One region of the Aminobacter sp. UC22_36 genome, then DNA from elsewhere that is predicted to be linked to it. Evidence: riboswitches for the same ligand, from Rfam matches in the RefSeq annotation. Region 1 holds a riboswitch; each other region holds the start of a gene.
The links. A riboswitch is a leader RNA that binds a small molecule or an ion and turns the genes downstream of it on or off. The one in region 1 is predicted to bind cobalamin.
Positions count from the first base shown of each region.

Region 2: it holds a riboswitch for cobalamin, as region 1 does, so the genes downstream of both, ACHMW7_RS27500 (ribonucleoside-diphosphate reductase subunit alpha) here and ACHMW7_RS10060 (ABC transporter substrate-binding protein) in region 1, are expected to answer to the same signal.
Region 3: it holds a riboswitch for cobalamin, as region 1 does, so the genes downstream of both, bluB (5,6-dimethylbenzimidazole synthase) here and ACHMW7_RS10060 (ABC transporter substrate-binding protein) in region 1, are expected to answer to the same signal.

Region 1 is NZ_CP171996.1:1,394,134-1,404,329, forward strand. It holds gene torR (two-component system response regulator TorR) at 1-235, shown strand, start outside; gene ACHMW7_RS10035 (ATP-binding protein) at 245-1,750, opposite strand; partial or broken gene ACHMW7_RS10040 (hypothetical protein) at 2,022-3,200, opposite strand; gene torT (TMAO reductase system periplasmic protein TorT) at 3,355-4,437, shown strand; gene ACHMW7_RS10050 (XRE family transcriptional regulator) at 4,591-4,896, shown strand; gene ACHMW7_RS10055 (esterase/lipase family protein) at 4,960-5,688, shown strand; cobalamin riboswitch at 6,002-6,196, shown strand; gene ACHMW7_RS10060 (ABC transporter substrate-binding protein) at 6,466-7,515, shown strand; gene ACHMW7_RS10065 (FecCD family ABC transporter permease) at 7,579-8,682, shown strand; gene ACHMW7_RS10070 (ABC transporter ATP-binding protein) at 8,679-9,452, shown strand; gene ACHMW7_RS10075 (LLM class flavin-dependent oxidoreductase) at 9,452-10,196, shown strand, end outside.
Region 2 is NZ_CP171996.1:4,904,804-4,914,999, forward strand. It holds gene ACHMW7_RS27500 (ribonucleoside-diphosphate reductase subunit alpha) at 1-1,898, opposite strand, end outside; cobalamin riboswitch at 2,007-2,219, opposite strand; gene ACHMW7_RS27505 (hypothetical protein) at 2,899-3,126, opposite strand; gene ACHMW7_RS27510 (co-chaperone GroES) at 3,385-3,699, shown strand; gene groL (chaperonin GroEL) at 3,739-5,364, shown strand; gene ACHMW7_RS27520 (hypothetical protein) at 5,436-5,828, shown strand; gene ACHMW7_RS27525 (hypothetical protein) at 5,998-6,162, shown strand; gene ACHMW7_RS27530 (isochorismatase family protein) at 6,175-6,744, opposite strand; partial or broken gene ACHMW7_RS27535 (FGGY-family carbohydrate kinase) at 6,810-8,382, opposite strand; gene ACHMW7_RS27540 (mannitol dehydrogenase family protein) at 8,543-10,021, opposite strand; gene ACHMW7_RS27545 (L-iditol 2-dehydrogenase) at 10,196-10,196, opposite strand, start outside.
Region 3 is NZ_CP171996.1:1,574,774-1,584,969, forward strand. It holds gene ACHMW7_RS10865 (glutamate synthase subunit beta) at 1-420, shown strand, start outside; gene ACHMW7_RS10870 (DUF459 domain-containing protein) at 485-1,726, opposite strand; gene ACHMW7_RS10875 (lytic murein transglycosylase) at 1,743-2,969, opposite strand; gene galU (UTP--glucose-1-phosphate uridylyltransferase GalU) at 3,220-4,107, shown strand; cobalamin riboswitch at 4,172-4,357, shown strand; gene bluB (5,6-dimethylbenzimidazole synthase) at 4,404-5,138, shown strand; gene ACHMW7_RS10890 (outer membrane beta-barrel protein) at 5,135-6,820, opposite strand; gene ACHMW7_RS10895 (SIS domain-containing protein) at 6,971-7,969, shown strand; gene ACHMW7_RS10900 (MFS transporter) at 7,950-9,224, opposite strand; gene ACHMW7_RS10905 (TetR/AcrR family transcriptional regulator) at 9,281-9,922, opposite strand; partial or broken gene ACHMW7_RS10910 (NfeD family protein) at 10,054-10,196, opposite strand, start outside.

The DNA.
Region 1 (10,196 bases):
GTTGTCGGTGCTGACGGCCAATCCCGGCCAGGTGCTGTCGCGCGAGCGTCTGCTGCACGAGATTTCGCGGCGCGAATGGGACGCCAGCGACCGCACCGTCGATGTGCTGGTCAGGCGCCTCAGGCAGAAGCTGAACGACAATCCGCGCACGCCGCGCATCATCGTCACCGCCCATGGCGAAGGCTATTTCTTCGCGCCGGACGCGCTTCAGCCGGCGCGCGCCTCGGGCTTCTGAGGGCAGTGCCTAGGCCGAATGGGCCGGATCGGCTGTGCCTTCCAGCGTCTTTTGCCCTAGCATCTCTTGCCCCAGTATCTCGAGCCATTGTCGCGAGCCTTCGGCGAAGGCCTGTTCACAGGCGTCGACGATGCGGCGCAATGCGCTTGAAGGCGCTTGTGCCGCCGCCGCTTCGAGCGCTTCCGCTGCCTTCAGCAGGCGCGGAAAGCCGAGCGAGCCGGCGGTGCTGCGGGTGGCGTGGGCGAGATCGCGCAGGGCCTCGCGATCGCCTGATTTCAGGGCGTCGCGCATCGACTGGAAGCGGCGGGGCAGGCTGTCATGGGCGATGCGGTGCAGCCGCCGCACGGTCTCCGAGCCAAGGGCATCGACGTCGGCCTGGCAGGCGGCCAGGTCAAAAGCCGCCTCGGCATGATCGGCGGAGCGGATTGGCCGGCCGCCAAGCGAGGCAACCGCATCGAGCAGTTGCGCGTGGACGATCGGCTTGGCCACGAAGGCATCGACGCCGGCATCGAGGTAACGCTCGATGTCGGTCTTGAACACATGCGCCGACATCGCCACCACAGGCAGGTCGGGCGCCGAAAGCGCTTGCCTGATGCGGTTCATCGTCTCGATGCCGTCGATGCCGGGCAGGCTGACATCCATGACGACGAGATCGGGCCTGAAATCGCCGATCGCTTCGAGCGCGAGATAGCCTGAACTCACCGCCTTCACGTGATGGCCGGCATTGGACAGGATGGTGGTCGAGACCAGCCGCGTGGCATCGTCGTCCTCGACCACCAGGATGTTGCAGGCCGACGGCATGGTCTTGCGCGCACGATGCTGCTTGTCGGCCGACAGGCCGGCGGCCTTCGCCTTGCGCAGCGGCATGTCGAGCGCGAACATGCTGCCGGCGCCCGGTTGCGAGGCGACGCTCAGTTCAGCATCCATCAGGCGGGCAAACTCGCGGCTGATGGCAAGGCCCAGCCCCGTGCCGCCGAAGCGGCGGGTGATCGAGGCGTCCATCTGGGTGAAGGGCTGGAAGACGTCCTGCTGCCGCTCCGGCGAAATGCCGATGCCGGTGTCCGACACGGCGAGGCGCAATGTCTGCATGCCCTTGCGGTTGGCCGCGACCTTGACGTCGACAAGCACGTGGCCGTGCTCGGTGAACTTGATCGCGTTGCTGACCAGATTGAACAGGATCTGGCGGATCTTGCCGGCATCCGCGTTGAAAGCAGGCGACAGCCTGGGATCGATCTCCAAGCTGAGTTCGAGCCCCTTTTCGCTCGCCATCGGCCGCATGAAGGCGACCACGCCGCTGACCAGTTTGCCCAGATCGAAGTCGACCTTGTCGATGGCGACATTGCCTGTTTCGACCTTGGAGTAGTCGAGGATGGCGTTCAAGATGCCGAGCAGGGCTTCGCCGGAACTCGCCGCGACCGACAGATGCTCGCGCTGCGTCGGGCCGAGCCTGGTCTCGGCGAGCAGGCGCATCATGCCGAGCATGCCGGTCATCGGCGTGCGGATCTCGTGGCTCATGGTGGCGAGGAAGGCCGACTTGGCGCTGTTTGCCTGTTCGGCGCGGGCCCGGGCCTCGTCGTGGTCGATCGCCTCCTGGCGCAGGCGCTTGTTGACCAGCCTGATCTGCTCGGTCTGTTCCTCGACCAGTTGCTGCAGCTCTTCGCGGTGCCGCCTGAGCTCGTCGGTGATGCGTTCGCGCTCCTGCTCCAGCTCCAGGCGCCGGCGCGAACTCGTCGCGGAACTGGTTGACCGCCACCGCCATGGTGCGCAGCTCGTCGTCGCCGGTGTCGGTCACGGTGACGTCGAGATCGCCCGCCGTCAGGCGCTGCATGGCCCGCGACAGGCCGCTGAGGCGCCGTACCAGATTGCGCTCGACATAGAACCAGACGATGGCGCCCGAGACGAGGATGGCGCCGAACAAGGTGACGACGAGCACGATGACGCCGATGCGCACGGCATTGTCGGCACGTTCGGCGGTCGTCCTGGCGAACTCGTCGGAGCGGTCGAGAATGTTCCTGGCGACCTGGTTCTGCGTCACCGCGAGGTCGCGGTTGGCCTGGGCCATGGCGTCGAGGCTGCCGGCAAGGTCGACGACATGCTGGCGGCGGCCGAAGATCGATCCCGACACCGGCGCCTCGCCCGCCGCCGCTTCGATGGCGCCGAAGAACTCCATGCCCTGCTTGCGCCGCACCGGGTCGTCGATGCTGAGGATACGCCGCCTGATGACCTTCACATGGTCCTGGAAAATGCCGCTGATCTCGTTGATTTCGGCTTTCGATTCGGCGCGGCCCAGCCGGTTGATCAGCAGGCTGACCTGGGCGCTGCGGTGACGCAGCTCGTACATCCGCTCCATCAGATAGATGTCGTGTTCGATCAGCCGGTCAAGCGCGACATAGGCGTCTTCCCGGCGCGCCGGATCGCCGATCAGGCCGTAGAGGCTTGCCGTCACCGCCGAGGCGCCGGCGGAGGCATTGGAGATCAGCGTTTCCGACAAAAGCAGGATCGATTGCGCCGCAACCGTGGCCGCTTCCGCGCCGTCGCGATAGGCCTTGTCCTCGTCCAGCCGCTGCCGCACCAGCTCGTTGTTCTGCTTGAGATTGGCCAGCATCTTTTCGACCGAGCCGGCAAACGCATCGACGAGTTCGGGGTCGATCGACAGAAGCTGGACCTCGGCCAGCGACTTGACGATCTCCTGCGACAGGCTGGTGAGTTTCGTCTGCTCGGCCTGCAATTCGGCGCGCGAGGTGACGGCGGCAAGCGCGGGTGCCGTGGCGATCAGCTTGGCGCTGAGCTCGGCGGTGCGCTGGGTGGCCGCCACCGCCGGCAGCGCCTGGGCGTTCACCACCGCTTGCGCATCGGCGATGTTGCGCAGGATCAGCCAGCTGACGATGCCGGATGTCAGCGACAGAGCCGTGATGCACAAGAAGGCGAGGAACAGCCTCCCGCCGATGCCGAACCTATGAAGCATGGCTCATATAACCATGGTTTGCGCTGCCAGCGTAAGCGCTCAACAACACTGCGCGTCCAATTGGATGGACAAAGGACGCCGTGGCATTTTGATTGCACATGATCGCCAGTGAAAATCGATTTTGATTTGAGGGGGCATGCACTAGCCTAGGGCGATGAAATCCCGCATCCGCCGCCAATGTCTGGGCCTGCTTGCCGCCGCGTTTCTGGCGCTCAATGCCGGCCATTCCGCCATGGCCGGCGAGGCGGCGACGAGCTGGAAACTCAACGCCTGGGACCCGCCTTTCGACTATTCCAGGCAGCCCACCGAGATCGACTACCAGCCCGTCGCCAGGGCTGCCAAGCCGTGGCGCATCTGCGCGTCCTACCCGCATCTCAAGGATTCCTACTGGGTCAGCGTCAACTACGGCATGGTCGAGCAGGCGCGTTCGGCCGGCGTCAAGCTGACCGTCGTCGAGGCCGGCGGCTACCCCAATCTCGACCGCCAGATCGAGCAGATCCGCACCTGCAGCGCCAATGCCGATGCGCTCATCGTCGGCACCGTGTCTTATGAGGGGCTGACGCCGACGATCAGGGAAATCGCCAGGCGCATCCCCGTCATCGCGGCGGTCAACGACATCGACGACGCCGGCATCGCGGCGAAATCAGGGGTTTCGTGGGAGGAGATGGGCCAGTCGATCGGCGCTTATCTCGCCCGCCTGCACCCGACAGGCTCGATGCCGGTCTCCGTCGCCTGGTTCCCCGGCCCCAAGGGTGCCGGCTGGGTCAAATTCGTCGAGGCAGGTTTCCGCGGCGCGCTGAAACAGAGCTCGGCAAACATCGACGCCGTCAAATGGGGCGACACCGGCGTCGAGATCCAGCTGCTGCTGATCGAGGAACTGCTCGAGGCCCAGCCCGACATCGACTACATCGTCGGCAGCGCGCCGACCGCCGACGCTGCCGTCAGCATCCTGAGGGCACAGGGGCGGGCCAACCACGTCCAGGTGCTGGCCGACTACTTCACCCACGGCACGTTCCGCGAGATCAACCGGGGCAAGGTGGTGGCGGCGCCGACTGATTCACCGCCGCTGCAAGGCCGCATCGCCATCGACCAGGCGATCCGGGCGATCGAAGGCACGCTGCACTATCGCCATGTCGGGCCGCCGGTCCAGGTGATCGACCGGACCAATGTGCAGTCGCTCGACCTCGAGCGCTCCCTGGCGCCGGCCTGGTTCAAGCCGACCTTCGAGGTCCAGTAAGACCGGCACCGTCACACTGCCAGCCCGCGTCGCCCTTCGCCCACGACGATCCGACGACGAAACGACCAAGGTCGTAACGGCTGACTTCGGCTGTGGGGTGACAGACGATCCGGCATTTGCCATCACTGAGCTTTCGGCAAGGAGGCTCAGGCGATGATGATGACGGGATCGATGTGCAGGGCGGCACGCGCCCTGGTGGAGATCAGCCGGCAAAGGCTCGCCGCAGCCTCCCAAATCGCAGAGCCTGATATCGAGGCCTTCGAACGCAAGATCAGCATCCCCAACGATGCGGCGGTCAGCGCCTTGCAAGCGGCACTGGAACATTATGGTGCCGTCTTCATCCCCGAAGACGGTGGCAATGGTGCCGGTGTCCGCCTGAAGTTCAGCCGCTCGGTGACCAGGAGGCTGTCGACGCTGGAGGGCGAGGGTGGCCCCGCGGCCAGCGACGACGTTCCCTGACAAGGTGCCGTGCGCGGCTGCGGTGGGCTTGAGGCCATCCGCCGATGTGGACTAGCTTGCGCCATGCGGTTGTTGCTGGCCCTGATGCTGTCTGTGCTCTCGTCGGCTGCGCTGGCGCGCGACTGCGTCGTGCTGCTGCACGGGCTCGCGCGCACCGACACATCCTTCCTGCTGATGGAGCAAACGCTCGGCAGGGTCGACTACGCCGTCGTCAATGATACCTACCCTTCGGTCGATGCGCCGATCGAAAGGCTGATCGCGCATGTCGATGCGTCGGTGGCCGGTTGCGGCAGCGCTGCCAGGGTCAATTTCGTCACCCATTCGATGGGCGGCATCCTGCTCAGGGCCTGGCTGATCGGCAACCGGCCGGCAAATCTCGGCCGGGTGGTCATGCTTGCGCCGCCCAACCATGGCTCCGAGGTCGTCGACACGCTCGGTGATCTCAGGCTGTTCGAGATGATCAATGGCCCAGCCGGCATGCAACTCGGCACCGGCCCCGACAGCGTTCCGAACCGCTTGGGCGCAGCCGACTTCGAACTCGGCATCATCGCCGGCGACCGCACGTTCAACCCGATCCTGTCGACCATGTTCAACGGTCCCAATGACGGCAAGGTTTCGGTGGAAAGCACGAAACTTGCAGGCATGGCCGACCACATCGTATTGCCGACGACGCACACCTTCATGATGAACAATCCGCTGGTCATCGCCCAGACGATCAACTTCCTGCGCACTGGGCGGTTCGATCATCAGCTGACGCTCGGCGACCTTGTCCGGCGCGGCCTCGGCAATTGAGCCGTCGAGCGGCGCCCGGCAAACCGGGCGAATTCCGGGCCGGGCGCATTCCAGGCCTGCCGGTTGTCGACGACAACTGGCGCCACCATGGACCTGTGACAGATCGGCCTGGCCGTCCGTTGCCACAGCCACGCATTTCCAAGAGTTCAACTGGCCCAAGAGTTCAACTGGTCCAAGAATTCAACTGGCTTCCGCGCGGAGTTGAACTCCAGCTTTCCGCCTTGAACATCGGATCTTCAAAAAATGCTGCCAAGGCAGCAAATGCCGCTCCTGTATAGTCCCGCATGGCAACTTGACTTTACCTTGGCTGCCGCTAGGTTGCCGCCGTCATGGTCTTCCGTCTTCTCGGCGGAAGCTAAGAGGGAATCCGGTGTGAAACCGGAGCTGACCCGCAACTGTAAGCGGTGAGCCGATCGTCCATATGTCACTGGCAGTCATTGCCGGGAAGACGGGCGACAAAGGCTGCGATCCGTGAGCCAGGAGACCTGCCTGACAGAGTGAGATTCCGTGGTCGGGGTGTGCCACAGGAGTGACGGTTCCAGCTCGGAAGTCCGCATGCGGCTTTCGTTTGGCCCGCATTTCCGCAGCCCCGCCATGGCAGGCAGAGGTTGGCGCGGCGATGTCGGGAAGTTCCCCGGGAATTCGAGAGTTTCAGCAGGCGCGTCTCACGTCGCCGGCTGTCATTGCCATGCTGCGCCTCGTCTCCCCGGTGTTGGCCGGGCACGGACGCGCTGACGTTCTCGAACGTTGCGCCCCCATTTCAAGCAAGGAGAGATCATGAAAATCAGTCATTGGGCCCTGTGGCTCGGCCTCGCCGTGGCGTCGGCCATCGGCCTGGCGCCGGCTGCCGCGGAAACCTTCACCGACGATGCCGGCCGCAAGGTCGAGCTGGAATTGCCGATCAAACGCGCCGTCATCTTCAACCGCTACGCGGTCGAGTTCGCCCGCGCCATCGGCGCCATCGACAAGGTCGTCGGCGTCGACGCGAGCACGATGCGCGACCCGGCCTACTGGCCGCAGTTCAAGGAAACCGACATCGTCGGCCAGGGCCAGACCCAGCCCAATTACGAGGCGATCGTGGCGCTCAAGCCCGACGTGGTGATCATTCCGCGTAATGGCGTCTACGAGGAAGCGGCGCGACAGCTCGAGGCGTTCGGCATTCCGGTGCTGGTCGTCACCGCCTGGGACACGCTGCAGCATGTCGAGAACGTGACGCTGTTCGGCAAGCTGTTCGGGCAGAAGGCAAAGGCCGACGCACTCAACGCCTATTACACCAGCTACATGGATCTGCTGGCCGAGCGCCTGAAGGGCGTCGAGCGCAGACGCGTCTATCTCGAGGAGGTCCGCGACCTGGTGACGGTGACGCCCGGCTCGGGCTGGCACGACATGATCGAGGCCGGTGGCGGCATCAACGTCTTCGGCGACATCGACGTCAAGAAGGAGCCATCCTCGCGCGGCAACGAAAACAGCTTCACCGTCGATCCTGAGGAGATCATCGCGCGCAAGCCCGATCTGGTGATCAAGCTGCAGCCGGGGTCTTACAAGACGATCCCGCAAGCGAAGTTCGTCGAAAGCTGGAAGGCCATCGTCGCCCGCGAGGAGATTTCGGGCACACCGGCTGGACAGGCAGGCAATGTGCGGCTGATCAACTACTATTTGGCCGGCGGCTCGTCCAAGGTGACGGGCGCGCTGCAGGTCGCCAAATGGCTCTATCCCGAAAAATTCGCCGACGTCGATCCTGAAGCGGCGATGAAGGAATGGATCGAGATCTATCAGGGGCTGCCGTTCCAGGGCGGCATGACCTACCAGGGCACCGCGTCCAACTGACGACCTGCACGCCGCCGCCCGAGCGGTCGCGGCGTGCGCTTCCCAACCCGGAGCCCACTGACCATGGACATCGCAACCACCACCAGCCTGGATCGCGGCTATTCCCACGGCATTTCCAGTCGCTACCGGCAGGCTGGCCACCGCAGGCTGGCGGTCATCCTGTGTTCGTTTCTTGCGCTTCTGGTGGTGGCGGGATCCGTCGCCATCGTCGGCATCGCCGAAACCGGGCTTTCGACCCTGCTTGCGATCGTTCTGCAGAAGATCACCTTCGGCCATTTCGTCGCCGAGGTCGACCCGCAGCAGGCGCGGGTTCTTGTCCATCTTCGCCTGCCGCGTGTCGTCATGGCGATGGTGGCCGGCGGTTCGCTGGCATTCGCCGGCGTGCTGATGCAGGCGATCACCCGCAACCCGCTGGTCAGCCCCTATACGATCGGCGTGTCCTCGGCGGCCGCCTTCGGCGCTTCCATCGCCATCATGTTCGGTGTCGGCTTCAGCGCCGCCGGGCTCTATTTCGTGCCGCTGACGGCCTTCCTGTTTGCACTGGGCTGCGCCGTGCTGGTGTTTTCGATGGCCTGGCTGCGCGGCATGGGCGCCCAGACCATGGTGCTGACCGGCATCGCGCTGATGTATCTGTTCTCCGCCATGACCGCGGCGGTGCAGTTCGTCGCCACCCAGGAGCAACTGGCCCGGGTCGTGCACTGGACCTTCGGCAGCCTCAACGGCATCGGCTGGGATGCTGTCGCTGTGGCCGGACTGGCCTTGCTGGTCGCCTTGCCGCTCGCCCAGTCGAAGGCATGGCAGTTCAACGCGCTGACCAGCGCCGGCGACGATGTCTCGCGCTCGCTTGGCATCAACGTCGCCTTGCTGCGCGGTCTCGCCGTCGTCCTGTCGGTGGTGGTGTCGGCGGTGGTCATCAGCTTCACCGGGGTGATCGGCTTCGTCGGGCTGATCGGGCCGCATGTCGCCCGCCTGATGATCGGCAGCGACCATCGCTACCTCATCCCCTTCTCGGCAATCTGCGGCGCCATGCTGCTGCTTCTGGCCGACGCTGTCGGGCGCATGGCGTTCAGCCCGACGGTCATCCCGGTGGGCATCGTCGTCGCCTTTGTCGGCGTGCCGCTGTTCCTTCATTTGATCCTGTCGCGACGCTCGGAGTATTTTTCATGAGCGCCTATCTTGCCATCGACAAGGTCAGCTTCGGTTATGGCAGCCGGACGGTGTTGCGCGAGGTCTCGGTCGGACTGGCAAAGGGCGACATCCTCGGCCTCATCGGGCCCAACGGTGCCGGCAAGTCGACACTGGCGCGGGCCGTCCTTGGCCTCGCCACTGTGTCTTCGGGCCGCATCGTGCTGGATGGCGTGGACATCCGCGGCATGTCGCCGAAGGCGCGTGCGCAACGGATCGCCTATGTGCCGCAATCCTCGCCCCTCAGCTTCCCGGCCACCGTCTTCGAGACCTGCCTGCTCGGCCGGACGCCGCATATGGGCGCCAGGCCCGGTGCGAACGACCTGAGGGTGGTCGAAGACCTGCTGAGGCGGCTCAGGCTGGAGAGCTTCGCCTTTCGTCCGATGTCCGAGCTGAGCGGCGGCGAGCGCCAGCGGGTGATGCTGGCCCGGGCGCTGGCACAGCAAACCGACATTCTCGTGCTCGACGAGCCGACGAGCGCGCTCGACATCGGCAACCAGCTCTTCACCTTGCGTGTCGTGGCGGAGATCGCGCGCGAAAGAGGGGTGACGGCGCTGGTGGCGATACACGACCTTTCGCTTGCCGCGCGGTTTTCCGACAGCCTGCTTTTGCTCGACAAGGGTGTGGTGGTCGGCCATGGCGACTGGCAGAGCACGCTCACCGAAAAGATCGTGCGCGACGTCTATGGCGTCGATGTCGAGATCGGCCTGCTGAGGGGCGTGCCGGTGTTTGCCCCGCACGAGCCGGCGTGATGCGGCTGGATGTTGCGGGCTTTGCCCGAGGCGGCCGAACCGAAAGCCATGAGCGGGTGCTTCACCTGTGCGAACAGGTCGAGCGCATTGGCTTCGACGGCATCTGGTTCAACGAGTTCCATTTCCAGTACCCGCCGCAAGCCTATCCGTCGACAATGATGCTGGCCTCGGCCATCCTTGCCCGGACACAGCGCCTGCGCGTCGGAACCTCCATCGTGGTGACGCCGCTCTATCACCCGTTGCTGCTGGCCGAGGACGTGGCCCAGCTTCACTGGCAAAGCGGCGGCCGCTTCGACCTCGGCATCGGCCGTGGCACGCATCCGGCGACGCTCATGGCTCTGGGCATTGCGGCAGAAAGCACGCGAGATCGTTTCGAGCAGTCCTATGGGATCATGCGTGATGCCTGGGCGACGGGTGCCAGGATCGAGGAAGGTTCGTGCTGGCCGGCGTCGGACGTTTCGGTCGGGCCGCTTTTGGCCGGCGAGACGGTGCCTGTTTATGTCGCGGGAACGTCAAGGGATACGCTTGGCTTTGCTGCCAGCGAGGGATTGCCGCTGCTGCTCAGCCTCGATCCGCCGGAAGGCGCGCAACTGGCCACCTATCATACGATCCTTGCCGAAGAGGGCCACGCCTGCCGTTTGCAGGCCTCGTCGCTGTCGCGCTACGTCTGCATTGCCGCAACGACAGCGCAGGCGATGGCCAAGCTCGACGCGTTCATCCCGCGCCTCTACGAGCGCCGCATTG
Region 2 (10,196 bases), 1.9 Mb from region 1:
AGCATGCGCATCGCCGTCTTCACGGTGCGGGCGAGACGGTCGAGGTCGAGACCTTCGGCTGCGATGTGATTGGCGAGATTGACCGAACCGAGATTGCAGACGGCGACCTCGTCCTTCGAGGTGTTGAGGGTGATTTCGGTGCAGAGGTTCGACGAATGCACGACGCCGATGTGGCCTTGTGGCGAACGGATATTGCAGGGGTCCTTGAAGGTGATCCATGGATGCCCGGTTTCAAACAGCATGGTTAGCATCTTGCGCCACAGGTCGAGCGCCTTGACCGTGCGGAACACCTTGATGCCACCAGCCAGAGCCTTCACCTCGTAGGCTTCGTAGGCCGCCTTGAATGCCGTGCCATAGAGATCGTGCAGGTCGGGCACCTCGTCGGGCGAAAACAGCGTCCATGCGCCATCGGCCTCGACGCGCTCCATGAACAGGTCCGGCACCCAGTTGGCGGTGTTCATGTCGTGGGTGCGGCGACGGTCGTCGCCGGTGTTCTTCCTGAGGTCGAGGAATTCCTCGATGTCGACATGCCAGGTTTCGAGATAGGCGCAGACAGCACCCTTGCGCTTACCGCCCTGGTTGACGGCAATCGCCGTGTCGTTGGCCACCTTGAGGAACGGCACCACACCCTGGCTCTCGCCATTGGTGCCCTTGATGTGGGCGCCGAGGCCGCGCACCGGGGTCCAGTCGTTGCCGAGCCCACCGGAATATTTGGCGAGCAGCGCATTGTCCTTCACCGCCTTGAAGATGCCGTCGAGGTCGTCGGCGACGGTAGTCAGGAAGCAGGAGGACAATTGCGGGCGCAGCGTGCCGGAATTGAACAGCGTCGGCGTCGAGGCCATGAAATCGAAGGACGACAACAGGTCATAGAACTCGATGGCGCGGCTCTCGCGGTCGATCTCGCGCCCAGCCAGGCCCATCGCCACGCGCATGAAGAAGGCCTGCGGCAGTTCGAAACGCTTGCCCCTGGTGTGCAGGAAATAACGGTCATAAAGCGTCTGCAGGCCAAGATACTGGAACTGCAGGTCGCACTCGGGTTTAAGCGCGGCACTCAGCCTGGCAAGGTCGAAACGGCCAAGTTCGGGGTCGATCAATTCGGCCTTGATGCCGGTGGTGATGAAGGCGGGGAAATAGGAGGCGTAGCGCTCGGTCATTTCGGCCTGGGTGGCCTGCTCCGGCCTGCCGGAGACGAAGCTCAGCGCCTCGCGCCGCAACCGGTCCAGCAAAAGCCGGGCGCTGACGAAGGCGTAGTTCGGCTCGGTCTCGACAAGCGTGCGCGCGGCGAGGATCGGCGCCAGCGAAAGCTCGTCCACGGTGATGCCGTCATAGAGATTGCGCCTGGTCTCGGCCAGGATGGCAGCCGCCGAGACGGCCTCGAGCCCGGCGCAGGCCTCATCGACGATACGGGCTAGGCGCGTCTCGTCCAGCGGAGCCAGGCTGCCGTCATCGGCCTTGACCTGGAGCGCCGGTGCGGCGACCTCGACCGACACAACCTTGGCGGCGGCGCGCTCACGCGCACGTTCCTCGCGGTAGAGCACATAAGCGCGGGCGACCTTGTGGTGCTCCGAGCGCATCAGCGCCAGTTCGACCTGGTCCTGGATTTCTTCGATGTGGAAGGTGCGGCCCGCGTCGGCACGCCGGGTCAGGGCTGAGACGACCTGTGCCGTCATGTCTTCGACCACCTCATGGACGCGGCGCGAACCCGCCGCCACGGAGCCCTCTGTGGCGAGAAACGCCTTGGTCAGCGCCACAGTGATCTTGGTCGCATCGAATGGCGTCACCGAGCCGTTGCGCCGGATGACGCGGAAGCCAGGTTCGGACGCGGCCTTAGGACTCTGGCTGAGCCCGGACGGTATCCTGTCGGTCCCGTTGCTGTGAAATGTAGAGGTCGCCGGCATCATCTTCCCCGATGGTTTGGGGGCGAAGGGCCTCGAGCGGACGCTGCCGGATTTCGACCGGCGCAAGCCGGCAGAACGCAAGCGCACCACCGGACACCCCGCCCGTGGACGTTCAGAATCTATCGCGGCAGGTCTCCTGGCTCACAGGTCATTACCGCTGTCTGGCCTTCCCAGCGCCCATTGGCGCCAGTGGCACTACGCGACAGCAACTCACTGCTTACAGTTGCGGGGGCAGCGCCGGCATTGCGAAATCGCTCACCGGCTTCCCTCTTAGCTCCCGAGCTGGAATCAACTCGGAAGACCACGATGTCTACATGTAGTATGACTGACTGGTGTCGTGTCAACAGGTGGAAAAATCATTTCCACCTGTTCGACCACTCAACGCCGGCGGCCGATCAATCCTGACGTAGTCGCGCCACAGCGCCTGATAGAGCGAGCACTCGGCACTCAGGGGTTCATGGCTGCCAACACCAACGATCCTGCCTTCGTCGAGCACGGATCGTGTCGGCCGAACGCGCCGAAAAGAGATGATGGGTGACGATGATGACGAGGCGGTCGCGGCCGAAGGACAGAAGCTCGCGCTCGAGCGACATCGCCGATGCGGCGTTAAGTCCGGAGGAAGCCCCCCAGAAACGAAAAAAGCGGGCGCCAGCCCGCTTCCCTCTGGGTCCTGAGACTTGCACACCGCCGGTACATTCGTGGTCGGCCAGCCGTCAATCAGGGCAAATTCAACAATCCGCGGCAAAACCCGACATCGTATCTCGACGCGCGTTTCACTCCCGGCGGACTGCCGATGGGGCTCATATGGGGAGGGGCGTCGGATAAGACAATAGGATTGCCGACGGTTGCAAGGCCGGCATCGTCGAACTGACGCCGACCGACTGGCCATCCTGCCTAGCGCATCGGCTCGAAAATCGGAAACAACTTTCGGAAAGCACGATGCGTAGATTTAAAGACTAGAGCGTCGTTTGTGGCAGTCCGGCCAGGCAGGTGCCGCTTGCTACTTTGCAGCGCGGGCTACGCGCTTCTTCTTGGGTTCTACGGGTTTCAGAGCCTCGGCGGCGCGGTCAGCCTCGTCCTTGGCCAAGCGCAATTCCCGCAACTTTGCGGTCTTGATGGCCCGGGCTTTTGCTTCCGACTGATATTCGGCCATGGCGCTGTTGCGCTCCGCTGTCTTCTTCTGTGCCTCGATCGAACGAGACTGAGCTTTTTCCAGAAAATTTTCCATGACTACATCCAATATCTGAAATCCTCTTCGTGCGCGGAAAATAAAAATTCCACTGCGCCTTAAATAAGGTTTCTCAGCCCGGAATTCAAATTTCTCGGCTATTTGTCACTGAATCAGGTTTTTAAGCGCCTCTGGCACCTGTTATTTTTGAATACTCTGGCGCCTGCGGAATAATTTTTGGCACTCCTGTCATTCGAGTGCCAAAGGGCGTACATAGAGGATGCGGTCCCCTATGCGCCGACTGCAGAAAGAATCTTCATGAAATTCCGACCACTTCACGACCGCGTCGTCATCCGGCGCGCCGAAGGCGATATCACATCCAAAGGCGGCATCATCATTCCCGACAATGCCAAGGAAAAGCCCCAGCAAGGCGAAGTCATTGCCGTTGGCCCAGGCACGCGCGACGAAAGCGGTAAGCTGATCCCGCTCGACGTCAAGGCTGGCGACACCGTGCTGTTCGGCAAATGGTCGGGTACCGAAGTCAAGATCGACGGCGCCGATCTCCTGATCATGAAAGAGGGCGACGTCATGGGCATCGTCGACACGAGCGAAGCGGCCAAGAAAGCCGCCTGATCCGGCTCTGCCGCCTCAAGAACGAACTGGACCAAAATCATGTCTGCCAAGGAAATCAAATTTTCGACCGATGCCCGCGACCGCATGTTGCGTGGCGTCGAACTGCTCAACAACGCCGTCAAGGTAACGCTCGGCCCGAAAGGCCGCAATGTCATCATCGACCGCGCCTATGGTGCGCCGCGCATCACCAAGGACGGTGTCACGGTCGCCAAGGAGATCGAGCTTTCTGACAAATTCGAGAATATGGGCGCGCAGATGGTGCGCGAAGTGGCCTCGAAGACCAACGACCTCGCCGGCGACGGCACGACGACAGCAACAGTGCTCGCCGCCTCCATCCTGCGCGAGGGCGCCAAGCTGGTGGCCGCGGGCATGAACCCGATGGACCTCAAGCGCGGCATCGATCTTGCTGTCGCTGCCGTGGTCAAGGACATCCAGGCGCGGGCCAAGAAGGTCAAGTCGTCGGACGAGATCGCCCAGGTCGGCACCATCGCCGCCAATGGCGATGCCACCGTCGGCGACATGATCGCCAAGGCGATGGACAAGGTCGGCAATGAAGGTGTCATCACCGTCGAGGAAGCCAAGACCGCCGAGACCGAACTCGACGTCGTCGAAGGCATGCAGTTCGACCGTGGCTATCTCAGCCCTTACTTCGTCACCAACGCCGACAAGATGCGGGCCGAACTGGAAGATCCCTACATTCTCATCCACGAGAAGAAGCTCGGCAATCTGCAGGCGATGCTGCCGATCCTCGAGGCCGTTGTGCAAAGTGGCAAGCCGCTGCTCATCATCTCGGAAGACGTCGAAGGCGAGGCTTTGGCCACACTCGTCGTCAACAAGCTGCGTGGCGGCCTCAAGGTCGCCGCCGTCAAGGCGCCCGGCTTCGGCGATCGCCGCAAGGCCATGCTCGAGGACATCGCGGTTCTGACCGCCGGCCAGCTGATCTCGGAGGACCTCGGCATCAAGCTTGAGAATGTCACCATCGACATGCTTGGCAGGGCAAAGCGCGTGCTCATCGACAAGGACACGACCACGATCATCGACGGCTCCGGCGACAAGGCCGGCATCGCCGCCCGTATCGCCCAGCTGAAGATGCAGATCGAGGAAACCACCTCGGACTACGACAAGGAAAAGCTGCAGGAGCGCTTGGCCAAGCTCGCCGGTGGCGTTGCCGTCATCCGCGTCGGCGGCGCGACCGAAACCGAGGTCAAGGAAAAGAAGGACCGCATCGACGACGCGCTCAACGCCACCCGTGCGGCCGTCGAAGAAGGCATCGTTGCCGGCGGCGGCGTGGCCCTGCTGCGCGCCAAGGCGGTGCTTGAAACGCTCACCGGTGCGAATGCCGATGTCACCGCCGGCATTTCGATCGTGCTCAAGGCGCTCGAAGCACCGATCCGGCAGATCGCCGAGAATGCCGGTGTCGAAGGTTCCGTCGTCGTCGGCAAGTTGATGGAAGGCAAGGATGCCAATCTGGGCTTCAATGCGCAGACGGAAACCTATGTCGACATGATCAAGGCCGGCATTGTCGACCCCGCCAAGGTCGTTCGCACGGCACTGCAGGATGCTGGCTCGATCGCAGCCCTGCTGATTACCGCCGAAGCCATGATCGCCGACATTCCGGCGAAGGAAGCGTCCAGCGGCGGCAACCCAGCCGGCATGGGTTACTAAGCCACGCCTGAACCGTCCGGCCGCCATGCGGCTGGATGGTGACTGCCCACCCATCAACAAGGAACGTTTCCATGGCTATGCAGAGCAACCAGAAGCAGTCCCTCGCCGCACGTTGGGAGAACTACCAGCCGTCCAAATCAACGCTTGTCTGGACATGCGTCGGCACCGCCGTCGCCACGATGATCATCGGCTTCAGCTGGGGCGGCTGGGTCACCGGCGGCACCTCGCAGACACTTGCGCAGACGGCCGGCGACGTGGCGCGCGGCCAGCTCGCCTCGACCATATGCGTCGAGCGGTTCAACGCAGCACCCGATGCAGCGGCAAAGCTGACCGAACTGAAGGCCAAGTCCGTCGGTTATGACAGGCAGAAGTTCGTCGAGACCGGCGGCTGGGCAACCATGCCGGGAGAGACCGCTCCCGACCGGCGCGCTTCCATCGGCTGCGCCACAGCACTCGCGGCCTAAGATCTGCCGAGACCCGTGACGTCCGCGCCGAAAACGCACACTCGGCGCGGACAGTTTGCACTCTGCGGATTTTCGAACCGGCCTGATTTTCGTCTCGAAAGACTAGTGCTGCCGCCGCCAGGGCATTTCCCGGCGGGCTCCTCGGCTTCAGCAGGATAGGATTTCGCCCATGATCAAATTTTCAAAGAAGACCGATACGCTGCCGAAGCCGGCTGATACCGACGAAAACCGGTTCGATTTCATCCGCAAGACGGCAGCGGCGCAGCACAGGAAATCGAGCGATGCTGCTCAGCAGCGCGATCGGCCAGTGGCCGAAGACGACCAGGTGGAATGAAGTTCCGGGCAGCTAGCCCGCTTGGTGGCCGGCAAAGCTGACATCGCTCGCCGAAGCCACAATCGTTACTTCATCGCCGAGCGACCATTCCGCCGCCCGCGCCGCCATGCGCGCGGGAACACCCGGGGAGCCGCCCGGACCGGGCGGGACATCATAGGTTGCATGGCCGTCATGCGGCAGGATCACGCCGTAGCCGATGGCCATCGCAGTCCGGGCTGTCGCGGCAACGCACATCTCGGAAAGCGTGCCGCAGATGGCAAGGACGCTCGCGCTGGAAGCCGCGAGCAGTTCGTTCAGCCCGGTGCCGTCGAAGCCGTCGTCACCCGTCTTGCGCACCACATGCTCGCCTGGGAGCGGGGCAAAGTGCAGCTCCCATCCCGGCCTGTGCGGTTCGTCGACAGCGCCCGGCATTCCGTCATTCTGGATGAAGATGACCGTCACGCGCGCAAGGCGTGCCTGCTCGAGCAACAGCGCCACCGCTGCCTGAAGCCTTGGATGATCCGGGACCGCTTCAGCGCCGCAGACAAAGGCGCTCTGCACGTCGACAACGACCAACACGTCGGCGGTCGGCACCTCGTCCATGTCAACTCCCCGATCTGCTTGCACCGATGGCCCCTCACCCGAATGAGAGGCATATGGTGACCGGCTCAGACAATGTCATCGAGTGCCTTGCGCTGGCGGTGCATTTCGAGGAACACCCGGTAGTCGCGGTCAAAGCGTGGACGCGCCGATGGATTGGGCTGGCGCGCGCGACCCTCCTGGCGCATCGCGGCACAAGCTTCGGTAAGGCTCGGATAAAGCCCGGCAGCAGAGGCCGCAGCCATGGCCGTCCCCAGCAGCACGGCATCGCCGCCAAGCGGTTCAACGACGGTGCACCCAGTGGCGTCGGCATAGAGCTCCATCAAAAGCGGATTGCGGGTGTGGCCGCCGGTGACGTGCAGCGTGTCGATGCCGTAGCCATTGGCGTTAAGCGCGTCGAGCACATGGCGAAGGCCGAGCGCTATGGCAACGGCTGTGCGCCAGTAGAGCCGGCACAGGCTGTCGAAGGACGAATCGAGCGCCAGCCCGCTGATCACGCCCAGCGCATGCGGGATCGGCCAGCGGCGAGCGGTTGCCATGGAAATCGGGCAGCACATGCAGGCGGCCGGCGAGGTCGAGGCCCTCGGCGCCGCGCAGTTCCATGATGCGCTCGGTGATGCGCCGGTGCATTGCGACATCAGGCTCACCACCGGCGCCGTGCCAGCGGATGATGTGGTCGAGCAGCGCGCCCGTCGCCGACTGGCCGCCTTCACTCAGCCAGAGATCGGGCAGGGCGGCGCCGAAATACGGCCCCCAGACGCCGGCAAATGCCCGCGGCTCGGGCGACATCGCCATGACGCAGCTCGAAGTGCCGGCGATCAGCGCAAGGTGGCGTTCGATGCCGGACAGGCCGCCGATGACGCCGATGGCACCCGCAAAGGCGTCGATCATGCCGGCACCGACACGGCATGCGATGGTCAGGCCGAGCGCTTCGGCGGCAGCCGACGTGAGCGGGCCAAGATCGGCGCCGACAGGGCTTGCGCGATGCGGCAAGGCAGCATGATCGAAGATGTCGCCGAGACCGACCGCAGCGAAGAAATCGTGACGCCAGCCTTCGCGCTCATGGGCGAGATAGGTCCATTTGGCGGTCAGCGTGCATTGCGAGCGGGCGAGCGAACCGCATGCCTTGTGGCCGAGAAAATCAGCGAGATCGAAAAGCTGGCCGGTCCGGGCCCAGCTCTGTGGCAGATGACGCTTGACCCACATCAGCTTGGGCGTCGCCATCTCCGGCGACATCACCCCGCCGGCATAGCCGAGCACCTCGTGGCTGGTATCAGTGCATTCGTCGGCCTCGGCCAATGCGCGATGGTCGAGCCAGACGATGGTGTCCCAACGCTGCTCGCCATTGCTCGAAATGCCGACCTGCTCGCCGGCCCTGCCGCGGAACACCGTCGAGCACGTCGCGTCAAAGCTGATGCCAACGATTTCGGCCGGGTCGACGACGGCCGCCGCACGGGCACTGCGCACAGCCACGCAGACTGCCGACCAGATCTGTTCGGAATCGTGCTCGCATTGGCCGGAGGCCGAACGGTTCATGGCGATGGGGTTTTCGGCGCGTCCGAGCAGTTTGCCCGATGCATCGAAGATGCCGGCGCGTGCGCTGCCGGTGCCGACGTCGACCGCACACAGATAAGCCGCCATCACAACGACGACGCCCCGAACGGCCCGCTTGGACAGCCGTCGCCGGGCCCTGCCGGCGGCGATTTTACCCGTTGCAACAATGCGCTGATCAACACCATGACGCGCAGTCTATATGCGCGCCATGACCAATTCCAGCGGTCAGCAGCGACCTGGATTTGGTTCAGAGGCGATCGCCGAGATAGCGCGTCAATGTCTCCCGCGTGCCCAGCTGCCAGAGCATGTCGAGGCTATCGCCAAAGGCTGTGGCGAAGGGCGCCGACTTGCCGACATCGCCGTAGATGTCTTCCATGGCGAGCCAGCTCTCAGGGGTATCTTTTGCTGTTTTGGCCGCTGCCTGCAACCGGTCCCAGTTTGGGTCGTTGGGCTCGATGATGGCACCGGAGTCGGTGGTGCCGAAACAGTATCGACACCAGAGCGCGGATTCGAGCGCGAGGCCTGTGATGCCGGCGCCTGCCTTGAGCCGATCTGATATCGTCGGGATAATGAATTTCGGCTGCCGGTTGGAACCGTCGAGGCACAGACGCTGCACCGTGTCGCCGATCTTGGGATTGGCGAAGCGGCGCTCGATGAGCTGGCAATACTCCTCCAGCACGACGCCCGGCACTGACGGCACGGTCGGCATGATCTCCTCGCGTTCGAGCTTGGCGAGGAATGCGCGCACAAGCGGGTTCTCCATCGCCTCGTGGACGAAATGGATGTCCATCAGCCCGGCGGGATAGGCAATGGTGGCATGCCCGCCATTGAGGATGCGGATCTTCATCAACTCAAAGGGCGCCACGTCATGCACGAACTGGACGCCGACCTTTTCCAGCGCCGGACGTCCGTCGGTGAAATGGTCCTCCATCACCCATTGCTTGAACGGCTCGCAGAAGACCGGCCAATTGTCCTCGACGCCGAACTCGCTGGCGAGAATGGCACGCTCGCGGTCGGTGGTCGCAGGGGTGATGCGGTCGACCATGCTGTTGGGAAAGGCGACATTTTCGCGAACCCAGTCGGCCAAGGGTTCGTCGACCAGTCGCGCCAGCCCGACCATGGCGTCAGATGTGACGTGGCCATTGCCGGGAATGTTGTCGCAGGACATTACCGTGAACGGCACGATGCCGTCCTGGCGGCGGCGGATGAGGCCGGCGAGGATGATGCCGAACACCGTTCGGGGCGTTGCGATGGCTTGCGCGTCGGCGACGATATCGGGATGGGTCGGGTTGAATAGGCCGGACGCCGGATCGATGAAATAGCCGCCTTCGGTGATGGTCAGCGAGACGACACGGATCGCCGGATCGGCCAAGCGCTCGATGATGGCAGCGCCGTCCCCGGGCAACAGGAAATCGACCATGACAGAGGTGACGCGGGCGCCGATATGACCGCTGTCCTGCTCGACCACTGTCGTCAGCCAGTCTTGCTCGGCCAGCCTGGCACGACCAACCTTTTCGCCATCGAACACGCCGGCACCGACGATCGCCCAGTCATGGCCGACACCCGCATTGAACAGTTCGTCGAGATAGACGGCCTGATGCGAGCGGTGGAAATTGCCAACGCCGAAATGGACGATGCCAGCCTTGAGCGATGCGCGGTCGTAGTGGGGACGCGCGACCTTGGCGGGCAAATTCGGCAGTGTGGCGAGGGAGAGCTTCACGGTCATGGTTCGACGCTTTCTGTTGTTCGGCGCAAGCGCCTCCGATCCCTTCGCCCCGTTTACGGGGAGAAGGTGGCCCGAAGGGCCGGATGAGGGGCAGAGCGAAATCTCGAAGGTTCTCGCTGCCCTCACCTGCCTGCCGGCATCCTCGCCCCGTGAACGGGGAGAGGAGCGTTGAATT
Region 3 (10,196 bases), 180 kb from region 1:
TCGTCGCAGGCCGAAGGCGCGCAGCGCGAGTTCCAGGTGGCGACGCTGGAGTTCATCGGCGAAGAAGGCCAGCTGACCGGCGTGAAGTGCTGCGAAGTCGACGACAAGCGCAAGCCGATCCCGGGCACCGAGTTCGTCATCCGCGCCGATCTTGCCTTCATCGCCATCGGCTTTGCCGGCCCGCTCGCCAACGGCATGGTCAAGGAACTCGAAGGCAAGCTGGAGATCACCACCGACAACCGCCGTTCGACCAATGTCGCCGCCAACGAGCGCGACTACAAGACCAATGTCGACAAGCTCTACGTCGCTGGCGACGTACGCCGTGGCCAGTCGCTGGTCGTCTGGGCGATCCGCGAAGGCCGCCAGGCCGCGCATTCGATCGACACCGATCTGATGGGTTCGAGCGTCCTGCCGCGCTGAGGTTTCAGCAATCCACAAAAACAAAAAGGCGCCGCAAGGCGCCTTTTTTCATTCCCGGTCTGAACTATCGCCTGATGATGGCGGTGGTGGTTTCGGTGCTCTGCGTCGCTGGCAGCGGCTTCGGCGGCCAGGAGAAATCGTCGACACGTCCGGGTGCTGCCGCAGGCGCGATGCCTTGCACGACAAGTTTTTCGCCGGGCGAGCGCGGGTCGCCCTTGGGCGAGGCTTGCGCGCCGAGCAATTCGGTGCCGCCGTCGAGTTCGGGGTCCGACAGCGAGACCGGCACCGTCCGGTCGATATTGACCGGCACGTTGAGTTCGCCTGGCGTCGCCTGCGGCAGGCTCGCCGGCACCACGGTTTCGGTGCCTTGCGGGGTGATGCCGAGCAACTTGTTCAGTGGTTTTTCGGCAAAGAAGGCGAGCTTGCGCTTGCCGGCGCGGGTGACGTTGATGCCGTCGTCGGAACGCAGCCGCACCGGCTGGCCGTTGATGTCGGGGCCGCTGGTAACGAAAGCGCCGGCCTCATCGACAAAACCGTCCCAGACATCGACGAATTCGCTGCCGGCGGCTTCGGTGGCGGCGCGGTAGATGTCGTTGAAGGCGAGCATGTCGGTGCTCATCTTCGGCGACTTGAAGGCCGGCATGCCGACCCACAGGAACGGCACCTTGGTGTCGGAAATGGTCTTGGCCAGGGCCTCGGTGCGCGCGGTGTATTCCTTGGTCCAGGCAGCGCTCATCGACGGCTCGCGGGCGTCGCCAACACGCATCTGCTGGCGGTCATTGGAGCCCATCATGACGATGACGGCGGCCGGCTTTTCCTGCTCGATCAGCAGCTTGGCCTTCTCGGACCAGTTGTAATAGTCCTCGCGCACCAGGCCCGACGAGCCGTTGGTCTTGTCGACGATGCGGATCTTGGCGTTCTCGGCAAAGACGGTGCCCAAGCCTTCGGCGATGCCGCCGCCAAGGAAGTCGCCGATGACCAGCACGACGCGTGCGTCAGGCAGCTTTTCGACAACCGGCACGGCGGGGTCGGCGGCCCTGCCGACATTGCCGGCAGTGGCCTTGGGCTTGCGCGGGGTCTTGCGGATCTTTTTCCTGGTCTGCGGCTGCTCCAGGATGAAGGGGTCGACGCGTGGTTCGCGCCGCGGCATGAACAGGTCGCGCAAGGACCACTTGCGCAAGATGCCTTCCTGGGCGACTGCCGGCGTTGGCATCGTCGACGAAATGGCGGTCAAGGCGACCGCCACCGCGACCAGTGGCATCGTCAGGCGCAACAGCGAAAACCTTGACCGACGCGTCGATGCCAAATGCAGCCTCCGGTTGCTAATTGCGCCGCAGCGAATTGAGCACTTCCATGCTCGGATGGCCGTCCGGCGTCAAGCCCAGCTGTGCCTGGAACGCCTTGATCGCCGAGCGCGAACCTTCGCCGATCTTGCCATCGCTCTTGCCGTCATAATAGCCATGCGCCGACAGCCGCTTCTGCAACTCCTGCTTTTCTTCGAAGCTGAGCTTGGTGAACGGCCGCTTCCAGTCCTGCACCAGGCCACCGTAGCCGGCGATCTCGTCGGCAAGTAGACCGACGGCAAGCGCGTATTTGTCGGCATTGTTGTAGCGCTTGATGACCGAAAAATTCTTGGTCATCAGGAATGCCGGTCCGCCGCGGCCGTCCGGCACCTTGAGGGTGGCCACGTCTGAGCCGCGCTTGAACGCCTTGCCATTGGCGCGTTCGACGCCGAGAGACGCCCATTTGTCGAGCGTCAGCGATCCCGTGGGGAATTTCTGGCCCTGAGGCAGCACGACTTCGTAGCCCCAGGTCTTGCCTGCCTGCCAGCCGTTCTTTTTCAAAAGATTGGCGGCGGTGGCGAGCGCGTCGGGCACGGAGTTCCAGATATCGCGCTTGCCATTGCCGTCGGCGTCGACGGCATAGGCCTGGTAACTGGTCGGGATGAACTGGGTGTGGCCCATCGCACCGGCCCAGGAGCCGACAAGATGGCTTTCATCGATGTCGCCGCGCTGCAGGATCTTGAGCGCTGCGATCAGCTGGGTGCGGGCAAATTTCGCCCGGCGCTGGTCGCCATAGGCAAGCGTTGCCAGCGAGCGCACCACGTTGCGCATCACCTTGTCGTTCTTGAGAATCTCGCCGTAGTTCGATTCCATCGACCAGATGGCCAGCAGGATATAGCGGTCGACGCCGAACTTGGCCTCGATGCGGTCGAGCCAGGGCTTCCATTTGCGCGCCATCTCGCGGCCGACTGCGATCGACTGGTCGTGCACGCGATTGTCGAAATAATCCCACACAGGCGCGGTGAATTCGGGCTGGAAGCGGGCCTTTTCCAGCACCTCGGGATCGGCCGAGGTGACGCCTCGGAAGGCGCGATCATAGGTCGAGCCGGAGATTCCGTTGTCGGCAGCGACGGAACGGAAGCTTGAGACCCAGCGTTGGAAGCCAGCCTCGGCCGCCGCCGGGCCAGCAGGCAACAGCAGCGCGAGCGAAAGACCAGCTATCGCGGCGACGCCTGCGAGACTTTTGGCGGTTTTGCGAAGGGGCATTCTTTCCTCCTTGGAGAGATCAGAAAGTCGATTCATCGCCGAAGCCGGTTAGCAATCAGTTTACCATAGACCCCTTGGGGAACGAAAAGCGGTTTGGGGCATTGTCCACCTGGCGGTTTGGACAATCAAGATCGCGTGATCAATGTCTTGCCCGCTGTCACCGAATATGTGAACGCATTCAGTATTCATCAATTCGGGCGTGGCAATGTCTGCGTCCGATACCCGTATTCCTCGATCGGACGACCATGCAATGAAAAGAGTTCGCAAGGCAGTTTTTCCCGTCGCCGGCTTGGGCACGCGTTTTCTGCCTGCCACCAAGTCGATTCCCAAGGAAATGCTGACGGTCGTTGACCGTCCGGTGATTCAATATGTGGTCGACGAGGCGCGCGAGGCGGGCATCGAGCACTTCATCTTCGTCACCGGCCGCAACAAGGCGGTTATCGAAGACCATTTCGACGTCCAGTTCGAACTCTATGACACGCTGGCCCAGCGCGGCAAAATTGAACAGCTCGAACGTCTGCAGCGGCTGCAGCCGGGACCGGGCCAGACCTCGTTCACCCGCCAGCAGGTGCCGCTTGGCCTCGGCCACGCAGTGTGGTGCGCGCGCGAACTGGTCGGCGACGAGCCTTTCGCGCTGCTTTTGCCCGACATGATCATGCAGTCGGAAAAGAGCTGCATGCGCGAGATGGTCGAGCTCTATGCCGAGACCGGCAACAACATCATTGCGGTTCAGGAATGCGATCCGGCCGAGGCGCACAAATACGGCATCGTCGGACAAGGCAAGGCGATCCACACCGGCTTTGAGATCGAAGGCATGGTGGAAAAGCCGAAGCAGGGCACCGCACCCTCCAATCTGTTCATCAACGGCCGCTACATCCTGCAGCCGGAGATCTTCAACATACTGGCTAGCCAGGAGCGTGGCGCCGGCGACGAGATCCAGCTCACCGACGCGATGCTGAAGCTCGAGAAGATGCAGTCCTTCTACGGCTACCATTATCGCGGCCGCACCTTCGACTGCGGATCACCGGAGGGTTTCGTCGAGGCCAATGTCGCCTTCGCACTGTCGCGTTCCGATCTCAGCAAGAGCATGGCCGGCGTCATCGAAGGGCTGCTCGGCGAGATGAAGTCCGGCAAATAACCGGGAATGTCGCCCGTGCGTCAGGATTGGACGCACGGTACGATGGCTTTCGGCACCCGCTGCCGATAGAGATATCCTGCCAGGTGCCCGCAGCGATGCGGGAGAATCGGGAACACGGTGCAAATCCGTGGCGTGCCCAACGCTGTAAGAGGGACCGTATCGGCACAAGCCACTGTTCATGTTGAACGGGAAGGCGCCGACGACGGGTTGAACTCGAGCCAGAAGACCGGCCCGGCAGAAATCGTCCACCGCATGGTCAGGCGGTGGCAACCGATTTGCTCGCCAGGGGACACGCGATGCTTGTTGACCAGATCAATGCCATTTCAGGCTGTTTCGACCTTGCCGCGCAGGATGCCGTCTACCGCGCCATCTTCACGCGCCGCGACGTGCGCAGCCATTTCCTGCCCGATCCGATTGGCGACGAAGTGCTGGTGCGGCTTTTGCTTGCGGCCCATCACGCGCCGTCGGTCGGCTTCATGCAGCCGTGGAATTTCATCGTCATCCGCGATCGTCAACGACGCGAGCACGTCCGCGATCTGTTCTTTGCCGCGCGGCAACAGGAACTGCCTGAGATCGCCGAGGAGCGGCGCGAGCTGTACCGCAAGCTCAAGCTGGAAGGCATCTGCGAGAGCCCGCTCAACCTTGTCGTCACCTGCGATCGCAGCCGCTCGGCGAACTCGCCGCTCGGGCGCTGGCACAACCCGGAAATGGATCTCTACAGCACGGTTTGCGCCGTGCAGAATTTCTGGCTGGCGGCGCGTGCGGAGGGCGTCGGCGTCGGCTGGGTCAGCATCCTCGACCGCGAGGCGTTGAAGCAGTTGCTCGGTATTCCCGATCACGTCGTGCCGGTGGCCTATCTCTGCGTCGGCCATGTCAGTGAGTTCGCGCAAAAGCCCGATCTGGAGCGGCACGGCTGGGGCAGCCGCCTGCCGCTCGCCGATCTCATCATGAGCGAGGTGTTTTCCGGACAAGGCGAGGATGCGCTGAAGGCGGTTGCCGCCGACATGGGGGGTTTCCCGGCTGGACGCTAACGCTGGATCTTCAGCCCGACGAACACGCTGTTGGTCTTGCTGTCGCGGGACGGCAGGGTGCTGTCGAAGGTCTCGTGGCGCAGCTTGCCGGTAAGGCCGGCGTAACGATTGAGCCACCAGGTCAGGCCCGCTTCGGCGCTCAGCCTGAGTTCGTGGTTGTTGGAGCTGGCATAGTCACGATAGCCGACGCCGCCGGCAAGGAATGCGGTCAGGTTGGAGCGGATCTGCCGCTCGACGCTGAGACGGCCATTGTAGAGCACCGAGCCGCTGTCGCCGGCGGTGGTCGAACCTTCGACAAAGGTCTCGCCGGTCAGGCCGACGATCGTGCCGCGCATCGGTGACCATTTGAGGTCGGCGGCAATGGTTGCAGCGGAAACCGTCTTCAGCCGGTCGTCGTCGAAATCCTCCGATATCCAGCCGGCCGAGACTTCGCCACCGAATTTTTCGCCCATGTCGATTTCGACACCGGCGCGGGCGCCGGTGCGCTTGGACGAACGCTCGAAGCCTGCTGTGTCGAAGCGCAGGTCATAGACCCTTCGCCCGAACTCGATCTCGCCGAAAGGCGTAAGCGCCGGCGAGACCTCGTAGCCGACGCGGACCTTGCCGGAGTACAGCGTCGAATTGCGGTCCTCTTGCGAGAGCGTGGTGCCGTCAGTGAGTTCGGCATCGCTGTAGCTTTCGTTGACCGCTTCGCCGGTGATACCGAAGCGGAACTTGCCGACATCCTTTTCGACACCGAGCGAGCCGTTGAGGCTATGCAGGGTCGGCCGTTCGGCAGTGCCCGAGATGACCACGGGCGACGAGGTCGATTCCGGGCGCATGTTGTAGCCGAGCCGCGCCAGTGCGCGCAGGTCGTCGGCGAAGTCGAGCTGCAAGCGCCCGTCGATGCCGCCGCTGAGATCCTTGACCTCCTGGCCGGAGATGGATTTGCGGTAATTGCCATAGGCGTCGATGGTTGCCGAATGGTTCTCCCAGTCGGATGCGGCATTCAGCCTGAGCGTCGTCTCGGACAGGACCGCCGACTTTCCATCCGAGCTTGAATCGGCGTTGGACGTGGCGGTAACGCCTTGTTCCAGGCTTGGCTTGAGCACGAAGGTGCCGAAGCGAATGCCGGTCGGCTCGAACGGGTTTTGGTCCGGCAGCGGCCTGCGGCCTTCGATGGCGCGTTGGCGCTCGGCTTCGGGACCGCTTTCGACCTCCGTTTCGGAATCAACCGTATCCTGGCGCACCGTGCCGGTGGTCAGTTCGTCATCTGTCTCGGGCGCAGCCGGCCTGGCATCCGGCACCTCGGTGGTGCCGGCCAGCTTCTCCCGCGCTTCCTTGGCGCGCTGGCGTGCGGTTGTCGGCGGGCGGGCGGATGTGGGCGTGCCGGTCGTTGCGTCCTCTGCGTTGGGTGGTTCGCTGAACAAGTCCGTGGCGTCGGCGTCGGCCGGCTCGGGAACCGCACCGGGGCTGATCGGCTGATAGATCGGGGACTGCTCCTGCGTTGCGGTCTGCGGCGCTGTCGGGCGCCTCTTGTTGAGCAGCAGCGAGTTGTTGATGTCGTCGCTGACTGCGCCGCGCAGACCGACTTCCTGGGCATGCAGGGGGAGGACGCACAGCAACGTTGCCACACTTGCTGTCGCCAGCAAGACGCGGAGCCCCGCATCGTGTTTCCTTTGCTCCGGCCTGATCTGCGCCATCTTTCCCACTGCTTCGCCGACGCAAGGGCGTCGCACTTACCAACTGGTAAATGGCCATGGTTAACGGAGCGTTTCGCCCGAGCCCGTGGACGCCTCGTTTTGGGCGGATAATCATGGACAGGCGCGCGCCGACGCGCTAACGCATGCGCCATGCACGCTGGATCGTTGAAAAAAGAGCCGGACGGGCAGGCATCGATCGCCTCCGCGCTCCGTACCGTCGCCATCGAGCAGGCCGGCGTCGCCGCGCTTGTGACAGCGCTGGAAGGCCCACTCGCCGAGCCATTCGCCAAGGCAGTCTCGACCCTCGGCCAGCTCAGCGGCCGGGCGATCATCACCGGCGTCGGCAAGAGCGGCCATATCGGCTCCAAGCTGGCGGCAACCTTCGCCTCGACGGGAACGCCGGCCTATTTTGTCCACCCGTCGGAAGCCATTCATGGCGATCTCGGCATGATCACCAAGGAAGACGCGATCGTTGCTCTTTCCTGGTCGGGCGAAACGGCCGAGCTCAAGGGCATCGTTGCCTATTCCAGGCGCTTTTCGATCCCGCTGATTGCCATTACGGCTGGCGACTCGTCGGCGCTGGCACGTCAGGCAGACATCGTGCTGTCATTGCCACGCGCTCCGGAAGCCTGTCCGCATGGGCTCGCGCCGACGACCTCGACACTGCTGCAGCTTGTCGTGGGCGATGCGCTGGCGGTGGCCTTGCTCGAAGCGCGCGGCTTCACTGCCGATCACTTCCGCACCTTCCATCCCGGCGGCCAGCTTGGCGCGAGCCTGATGCCGGTCGGCGATCTGATGCACAAGGGCGAAGAGATGCCGATCGTCACGATCGGCACCAAGATGCCGGAAGCGGTCAAGACGCTGTCCAAGAAGCGTTTTGGCTGCGTCGTCGTCGTCGACGAACAGGGCAGGCTCGCCGGTATCGTCACCGACGGCGACCTGGCGCGCAATCTCGACCGGAATCTCGCCGAGACCAATGTCGAAGACATCATGACCCGGCAGCCCAAGACCGTGCCGCCGCAGATGCTGGCAGGCACGGCAACCGCGATGCTCAACGAGCACAACATCAGCGCCATCCCCGTGGTCGAAGATGACCGGCCGGTCGGGATCATCCACTTCCACGACCTGCTCAGGGTTGGCGCGGCCTGAACGAACTCGCAGGCTGGTCGTTGAGCTGGCGCCGTTTGCCTTTGTTGCCGTCCGCACCGTCTTGACCCAGCGCCAGCGCGGCTATGGCAGCACAGGCCGCCAGCACTGTTGCGCATGAGCTGAGCACCGCCGTTGTGCCGAACAGATCGAGTGCGGCGCCGACAACCAGAGCAGCGATTGGCGCAGTGGCCAGGATCAGGCTCATCGATGCCCCGATGACGTGAGCGCGCAGGCTCTTCGGCGCGCTGGTCTGCAACAGCGTGGTGAAAACAGGCGAGAGCGGCCCCGCAGCAATGCCCAGGATGGCCCCTGAGGCAATGAGCATGGGCATCGAGCGATCGATCGTCAGCATGACAACGCCAGCGGCAAGCCCGACGAATGCGGCAACGAAGACGCCGCGCAGACCGGGGATTTTGCCGATCATCGCCATGGCAAGGTTGACCGCTATCGCGCCTGCCGCGGCGGCGGTGAGGTAAATTCCCAGCATCGAGGCCGGTTGACCTTCGGCGCGCAGTATCGCTGGTAGCGCGACCGCTTCGAGCGCCACAAAGGTGCCGGTACCCAGGCTGGCCAGCAGCAAGGCCGTCCGCAACTGGACCGATCCGAAGATGATGCGCATGGCCGCGGCAAACTCGGTCTTTGCCGCGGACGATACCGGCCGCAAGCGGAAGTGCGGCAGGCTCAGCATGACCAGAACCGCCGCCGCCGCATTGATCGCCGCGATGACCCAAAGCAAGGTCGAGGTATCGACCATTGCCACCAGAACGGCGGCGATCGCCGGCCCGGCAATGGCTGCGCCGCTGTCGACAAGGTCGTCGATGGCGTTGGCGCGCAGCAGCGGCATGCGCGCCAGGCGCGCGATTTCCGGAACGCGGGCCTCGATCGCCACGCCACCGGGGCCGTCCAGGAAAGCGCCGCAAAATGCGAGGGCGACCAGCAGGCCGATCGTCAGCGTGCCCAGGCTGTAGAGCAGCGCGGCTGCGATGGCGGCGGCGGCACCAAAACCGACGGAGAGCACGGCTATGCGGCGAATGCCAAGTCGCTCGGCGACGAGTCCGCCAAAGGCGCTGCCGACGATCGCCGGAGCCAGCGTGATGAAGGCAACGACGCCCATCCAGCTTGCGCTGCCGGTGAGGTCATAGACCAGCCAGGGGTAGACGATCGCGGTGATCGCATTGCCGAGGTTGAAGACAATGCTGGCCAGTTGCAGCCCGGCAAACGGTCCGCGCGTTCTGGCAAGTCGCAAGGTGTTCATGATTGCTCCGCTGCTTGTCGCAGCTTGCTTCGGTATTTGCTTTTCTGCTTGCTGCTTCAGGCCTTGGCGATCACTTCCCGATCTGCCTTGGCGGGCACTTTTGCGCCCGGCCGGAGAAAGCGGGTCAGCAGCAGGTGCAAATTCTTTCGTTGTTCGAGCGGCCGGAAGCCAGGATCGACAGCGATGCGGCCGAATATCCCGTCAATCAGCGCCGCGATCCAGCGAGCGGTTTCGACAGGATCGAGCGACGCATCGATTTGCCCGCGCGAGGCGGCATCGCGCAGCATCAGGCTGAGTGCAGCTTGCATATCAGCATCGTGGGCGGAGACCAGTGCTGCGATCTGCTTGTCACGCATCGCCTCGGCGGAGATCTCCAGGGCGAGGCTCGAATAGGCGGGATCGGCGGCCAGTTCGAGCACGATGTCCATGAATTTGAGGATTTCGTCGAACAGGTCCTGGCTTTGATCGATCTGCGCGAAGTAGGCGGCCGTCTCCCTGCGGTCCTGCTCGACGATCGCAGCGATGATCGCCTGCTTGGTCGAATAGTAGTGGAACAGGTTGCCGGGGCTCATCCCCGCTTCGGCGCAGATTTCGGCGGTCGAGGTGCCGTGAAAGCCTTTCCTGGCAAAACAGGTGATGGCTGCAGCCAGGATCTGCTGCTTGCGCGCCTCGAACTTTTCAGGGTCGACCTTGCGCATCCGCGCTCTCTTCTATTATTAGAGTAATCAGTCTAATAATCAAGCGCAGCTGTCTGGTCAAGTGTAGGCCAAATGCGACGCGCAGACGGGTCGCAGTTGACCTGCCGATCAAACCAGCATGGCAGTTCGCCTCAGACCGGCTCGACAACCAGCTCCAGATCGGTGTCCGCGGCGCCGACAACACGCACCTGCGCGCCGGCGGGCAGGTCGGGGCCTAGACGCGCCATGTCGTGTCGCCGAGCTTGATGCGGCCACGGCCTTCCTTGATCGGCTC